Dyadobacter pollutisoli: one gene and its partner. The protein of the gene in region 2 interacts with the protein of the main gene of each other region in a pairwise test. Links are inferred from orthologs where the notes say so. Each region holds a gene or a part of one and is shown on either strand. Other genes may lie near its edges. The genes, in order: gyrB and gyrA.

Evidence for each region.
Region 1: the proteins of gyrA (region 2) and gyrB interact in binary tests that used the Escherichia coli proteins (3 or more experiments, as listed by UniProt). The link is inferred for Dyadobacter pollutisoli from one-to-one orthologs.

The regions. Positions count from the first base shown.
Region 1 is NZ_CP112998.1:4,547,906-4,551,169, reverse strand. The notes cover bases 118-3,049. They hold gyrB (DNA topoisomerase (ATP-hydrolyzing) subunit B), read left to right. Parts: upstream 118-571; coding sequence 572-2,527; downstream 2,528-3,049. Other genes in these bases: ppk1 (polyphosphate kinase 1), read left to right, coding at 2,698-3,049; ON006_RS18665 (hypothetical protein), read left to right, coding at 118-376. Outside these bases: more of ON006_RS18665, read left to right, coding at 1-117; more of ppk1, read left to right, coding at 3,050-3,264. UniProt on the Escherichia coli protein: DNA gyrase negatively supercoils closed circular double-stranded DNA in an ATP-dependent manner to maintain chromosomes in an underwound state.
Region 2 is NZ_CP112998.1:2,358,165-2,361,733, reverse strand. What follows is about bases 70-3,306. They hold gyrA (DNA gyrase subunit A), read right to left. Parts: upstream 2,907-3,306; coding sequence 270-2,906; downstream 70-269. Other genes in these bases: ON006_RS09730 (GntT/GntP/DsdX family permease), read left to right, coding at 3,185-3,306; ON006_RS09740 (tetratricopeptide repeat protein), read right to left, coding at 70-196. Also shown: more of ON006_RS09740, read right to left, coding at 1-69; more of ON006_RS09730, read left to right, coding at 3,307-3,569. UniProt on the Escherichia coli protein: A type II topoisomerase that negatively supercoils closed circular double-stranded (ds) DNA in an ATP-dependent manner to maintain chromosomes in an underwound state.

The DNA of each region.
Region 1 (3,264 bases), 2.2 Mb from region 2 along the record:
GCAAACTTACCTGGAAAACTGGCAGGTGCAGCGTTTGGTACGTGAAGGCGTGGAAGATCTCACTTATTTTTTTGTCGCCGATAATGTTTTCCCTGACCGCAAAGGCCTGCTAGACGATCGTTTTCTGGTTTTAAAAGATACAAAAACGGGACAAATCCATATGATGGGTGCTAATGCCAAAATAGCTGCCAGAAAGGAAATCCTGACCAAGCTGACATACTACAAAAAAGGCTTTAATACGTTTATCAGGAATGATGATCTCCCCGAAAGCTCCTATGAACTTGGTATTATCGATGTAAAAAATAACGGTGGCAAAAGGTTTTACCGGCTCGGAAAATCATTAATTGTTACCGGTGGCAAACTTGCGCTTCGCTAGGGTAATTTTTTCTTTGGAGGGATTTATTCCCAAATAACCTCCTGTACCCGAATATTGGTTATTTAATATTTCTATCAGGGGTTTTAGTGGCATTAAATCGTGCCAGGAACCTGGATTTCTGCGAAAAAAATCGTATCTTTACGTGCTTAAAAAGCCTGAAAATGGTTCTTTTTATCCAAGTGTAAAACAAACTATATGTCAAACGAAACAGTGATTGAAGTAAATAGTTATTCAGCCGAAAATATCCAGGTTCTTGAAGGTTTAGAGGCAGTTCGCAAGCGTCCGGCCATGTATATTGGTGACACTGGTTTTAAGGGGGTTCACCATCTGATTTGGGAGGTTGTTGATAATTCCATTGATGAGGCGATGGCCGGCTATTGCGATACCATCAATGTTACGATAGAAAAAAATAATTCCATTACTGTTCAGGATAATGGCCGCGGTATTCCAACCGGAATGCACCCCAAAGAGAAAAGATCTGCATTGGAGGTAGTACTGACCGTACTGCACGCAGGGGGTAAATTTGATAAAGACACATACAAGGTTTCAGGCGGTTTGCACGGGGTAGGGGTTTCCTGCGTTAACGCACTTTCTATACACCTGCGTGCTGAGATTCACCGCGAGGGTAAAATATTTGAACAAGAGTTCAGCGAAGGCAAGCCTTTGTACGCTGCACGCGTTATTGGCGAGTCTGAAAAAACCGGAACATTCATCCATTTTTTACCGGATGCTACGATTTTCTCGGTGACAGAATTCAAATACGAAACTGTGGCTACCCGTCTCAGGGAATTATCCTATTTGAACAAAAGAATCCGGATCACGCTGGAAGATAAGCGCGAAGAGGATGAAGACGGCAAGTTCAGAGGAGAGGAATTCTATTCTGAAATTGGTCTGAACGAGTTTGTGACCTATCTGGATGCAACCCGCCAGCCATTGATCCCTGAGCCTATCCACATGGAGACCTTGAAAGGAACTGTTCCCGTAGAAGTGGCCATGATGTACAATACCTCGTACAGCGAGAATGTATTCTCATATGTAAACAATATCAACACCATTGAAGGTGGAACGCACGTTTCTGGTTTCAGGGCTGCATTAACCCGGACACTAAAAAACTACGCTGAAAAATCGGGTGTTCTTGCGAAAGAAAAAATTGAGATCAGCGGGGACGATTTCCGTGAAGGTTTGACTGCCGTTATCTCGATCAAAGTGCAGGAGCCTCAGTTTGAGGGTCAGACAAAAACCAAACTGGGTAACTCAGAGGTAACCGGGGTCGTAAGTCAGGTAGTGGCAGAAATGCTCGATACTTATCTGGATGAGCACCCGAAAGAAGCCAGGGTAATCATTGACAAAGTGATCCTTGCTGCGAAAGCGCGTATTGCGGCCAAAAAGGCCCGTGAAATGGTGCAGCGTAAGAATATATTGACAGGTACGGGACTTCCGGGAAAACTTTCCGACTGCTCTGAAACAGACCCTAACGTTTGCGAATTGTACCTGGTCGAAGGGGACTCGGCGGGTGGAACTGCCAAGCAAGGCCGTAACAGGGCTTATCAGGCAATCCTGCCGCTTCGAGGTAAGATCCTGAACGTTGAAAAAGCACAGGAATACCGCATTTACGAAAATGAAGAGATCAAGAATATGTTCACCGCAATGGGTGTGCAGATCGGTAAAGACGGTGACGAACGCGCATTGAACATTGATAAGCTGAGGTATCACAAAATCGTGATCATGACCGATGCCGATATCGATGGTAGTCACATTCGTACGCTGATCCTCACATTCTTCTTCCGGTATATGAAGATCCTGATCGATCATGGCTACATCTACATTGCCCAGCCACCTTTGTACCTCGTGAAAAAAGGTAAAGAAGAAAGGTACTGCTGGACTGAATTGCAGCGTGAGGAAGCGGTAAGGGCCATTGGTGGCGGTCGTGAAGATTCCGTGCATGTGCAGCGTTACAAGGGTTTGGGAGAAATGAATGCGGAACAATTGTGGGAAACAACCATGAACCCGGACCGTCGCAGCCTGAAACAGGTTTCAGTAGAGTCAGCAGCGGAAGCAGATCATTTATTTTCCATGCTGATGGGTGATGAAGTAGCACCCAGGCGCGATTTTATTGAGAAGAATGCTAAGTATGCGCGCGTTGATGTGTAGCCGCTAGCTCCGATATTTTGATTGGAAACGGATGGCTGTCAATTTCAGCCATCCGTTTCTTTTTTAGTACAAAAAATAACAGAAAGTTCATACACCCGAAAACAATAGATTGTTTAGATTCGTTGAATTTTTAGTCCCATTTAGCAAAGTAGCAATTTAAAGAATTCCTTATGCCAGGTTCCACTGACCCCATATATAGCAATGAAAAAAGAGGCAAACTCACTAATCTTTTTGCTTTCTTCAAAAGTCCAAAGGAACAAGCTCCGGCGGATGACAGCAAAGTGGTAAGCTCTTCGGAAAAAGCCAATACACTGGTTCAGCAAAGCGACCTGATCAGCCGCGACCTGAGCTGGTTGAAATTCAATGACCGGGTGTTGGACCAGGCAACCAATGAGGATAGGAATCTCTTCGACCGGCTCAAATTTTTGGCTATTACCTCCTCCAACCTGGACGAGTTTTTATCCATTCGTGTGGGAAGTCTTTATAATTATCTCGACTTTGGAAAAGAACGGCTGGATTATTCCGGCCTGCGCGAAATTCCTTTCAGAAAGGTTTTGATGCGCGAGTTGCATGATTTTGTTCGTCGCCAGAATGATTGTTACAAAAACCAGTTATTGCCATTATTTTCAAAGCATGGATTTCGGATCGTAGGAATTGATGAAGTAGAAGAAGACGAAAAAGGCGCGGTAGAGCAATACTTTGAACGGACAGTGTATCCTATGCTGACGCCAATGCTG
Region 2 (3,569 bases):
GAGCAATGTTTTCATAAAGTTTGGCCCTTTCCAGCCAAAAAGCAGCCTTTGCACTACTCTTGGCATCGGTTGCATCCTTATCACTTTTTTCTTTATCCTTACGATATTGATCTACCATTGCCTTGTTAACAGCATCCTGCGAAAACGCAGCCAGGCTGAAAAGGCTAAGTGCAGAAACAAAAAACAGTTTTTTCATAAATATTAAACTTTGGTTGTGATTGATTGTTCGTTCGCTAAATATAAATCAATTAATATTATTTTTACAAAAATCATGCCTCTGACTCGTCAGAAGGATCATTTTCGTCTTCTTCGTCGTCCTCAGTCACATCGTCATCTTCTTCATCCAGCTCATCCGAAGTAAGGATTTCTACGTCTCCCGCTCCTTCGCCTTCAATGACTGCAGTTGGTCGCACGATCACATTTCCATCTTCGTCCAGTTCTTCTACTTTCTCTTCGTCAGGATCTTTCAGGATTCGGGTAACCGAAGTGATTTCGTCAGAATTGTTCAATTTGATCAGCTTGACACCTTGCGTATTACGGCCAGCCAGACGAATGTCAAGGACACTCATTCTGATAGCGATACCATTTCTGGTGATAATCATCAAATCGTCTTGCTCTGTAACCTCGCGGATTGCAACCAGCTTGCCTACCTTGTCCGTAGCATTCATGGTAGAAACACCCTTACCGCCACGATTAGTGATACGGTAACTATCTATATCAGAACGTTTTCCAAAACCGTTTTCAGAAACTACCAATAGCTGAGCGTCTTCTCTGTTGATACAAACCATTCCAATCACCTTGTTCTCAGGATCGTTGAGGTTGATACCTCTTACACCCGCAGCCGTTCTCCCCATCGGCCGAACCCCTTTTTCATTGAACCTCACTGCACGGCCCGCACTGGAAGCGATAACAATATCGTTGTCTCCATTGGTCAGCGCTACATTCAGCAGTCGGTCACCTTCATTAATGGAAATCGCGATGATACCATTGGTACGTGGGCGAGAGTATGCTTCCAGCAAAGTCTTTTTAATTGTGCCCTGTTGCGTACACATAATGAGGTAATTATTGTTGATATAATCCTCATCTGACAACGTCCTAACGTTGATCACTGAACGAATCGAATCACCATTCTCCAAGCTGATCAGATTTTGTATCGGACGCCCTTTCGAAGTTTTACTTCCCTCAGGTACTTCATATACCTTCATCCAGAACAGCTTGCCATATTCTGTGAAGATCAACAGATAGTTGAGCATCGTCGCAGAGAACAAATGCTCAGTGAAATCGGTATCCTTCGTTTTTACGCCACGGGAACCTACCCCACCCCTGGTCTGGGTACGATATTCCGACAAAGGTGTTCTTTTGATATATCCTTCGTTTGAAATGGTAATCAACATTTCATCATCCGGAATCATATCCTCATCGCTAAACTCTTCGGCTGCAAATTCTATTTTAGTTCTGCGCTCGTCGCCATAGCGTTCCTTGATTTCGCCAAGTTCAGTCTTAATGATCTCAAACTTGCGGTATTCGTTGGCAAGTATGTCTTTCAAGTCCGCGATCAAAATCATGATCTCTTCATATTCCTTGACGATTTTATCTCTTTCAAGACCTGTCAACCTTTGCAAACGCATTTCAAGGATAGCCTTGGCCTGGATCTCACTGAGTGAGAATTGCTCCATCAAACCACTTCTGGCAGTATCCGGGTCGCGTGAGCTACGGATCAGGGAAATCACTGCGTCCAGATTATCCAGGGCAATGATCAAACCTTCGAGAATGTGAGCGCGTTTCTCCGCCTCTCTCAGTTCGTACTCAGTACGTCTTGTAATCACTACGATCCTGTGATCAACGTAATGTTTGATCAGGTCTTTCAGGTTTAGTGTTACCGGACGCCCTTTCACCAAAGCCACATTGTTCACACCGAAAGATGATTGCAGCGGCGTGTATTTGAACAAATGGTTTAGTACAATATTAGGAATAGCGTCCTTTTTAAGATCGAACACAATCCGCATTCCGTCTCTATCCGATTCATCGCGGATGTCGGAAATCCCGTCTAATTTTTTGTCGTTGATAAGACCGGCGATGCGTTCAATCATCGCTGCCTTGTTGGTCATATAAGGAATTTCCGTGATAATGATCTGCTCACGGCCAGTCTTGGAAACTTCAAAATTCGCTTTTGAACGCATGATAATGCTACCACGACCGGTTTCAAAAGCTGAACGAACACCTTGATAACCATATATAATACCTCCTGTTGGAAAATCAGGTGCTTTTACGTGCTCCATCAGTTCCGGAATAGTAATATCTGAATTGTCAATATAAGCCAACACACCGTCGATTACTTCCGACAAGTTATGAGGCGCCATATTGGTGGCCATACCCACCGCGATACCGGACGAACCGTTCACGAGCAAGTTTGGGAATTTGGCTGGGAGCACCGAAGGCTCGGATAATGAATCATCGAAGTTCGGCTGAAAATCAACGGTATCCTTGCCCAGGTCATTCAATAATTCGTCGGCAATTCTTTTAAGTCTTGCCTCCGTATACCGCATCGCCGCCGGGTTGTCACCGTCAACAGATCCGAAGTTACCCTGGCCGTCGACCAGCGGATAGCGCAGCGACCAAGGCTGGGCCATGCGCACCATTGTGTTGTACACCGAAGCATCACCATGCGGGTGATACTTACCTAAAACCTCCCCTACTATACGAGCCGATTTTTTATGCGAGCGATTGTAATTAACGCCCAAATCCGACATCCCGTAAAGAACCCGCCTGTGTACCGGTTTCAAACCATCGCGAACGTCGGGTAAAGCGCGGGAAATAATAACTGACATCGAGTAATCGATGTATGCTCCACGCATTTCATCCTCAATATTAATGGGGATAATGTTTTCACCAGAAGATTCTGCCATAAAGAATTAGAAAAGAATCGAAAAATTAGTGAGAGATTGAATTTATTCAACTACTCAATGAATTAATACAATATTGTAAGTTCCAAAAAGTCAAATTTCGCTATTTTAAAGCATTCTAACAAACTATCTTTTATGCTATTTCTGCGGCCGGTTTGTATGTCAGTGATCTCCCGACTTTTACCCGAAATACCATCAGATTAAAACTTAATTCATATCTATCATTAAATTTCCCTTTCTTCCATCTTATAAAGCAAAGCTTACTTTTCACCACTTCCATTATGCCCTTATTACTGACCTTTATCGCTATTCTAACGCTTATTTTACTGATTGCTTGGTTAAAAATTGATACATTCATTTCATTTCTGCTGGTCTCGATCGGGCTCGGTCTGGCAAGCGGCCTGGACGTCGAAACCATAAGTAAGGCGATACAAAAGGGTGTCGGAGGAACACTGGGCGATCTGGTTTTAATCGTAGGCTTTGGTGCAATGCTTGGAAAAATGGTCGCCGATAGCGGGGCCGCCCAGCGAATCACGGATGCATTAATTGGTCTCTTCGGTCAAAAATATATTCAATGGGGAATGGCGCTGGCCGGTTTTGTCATTGGTATACCTCTCTTTTACAATGCAGGCTTTGTAATAGTAATCCCTTTGATCTTCATGATCA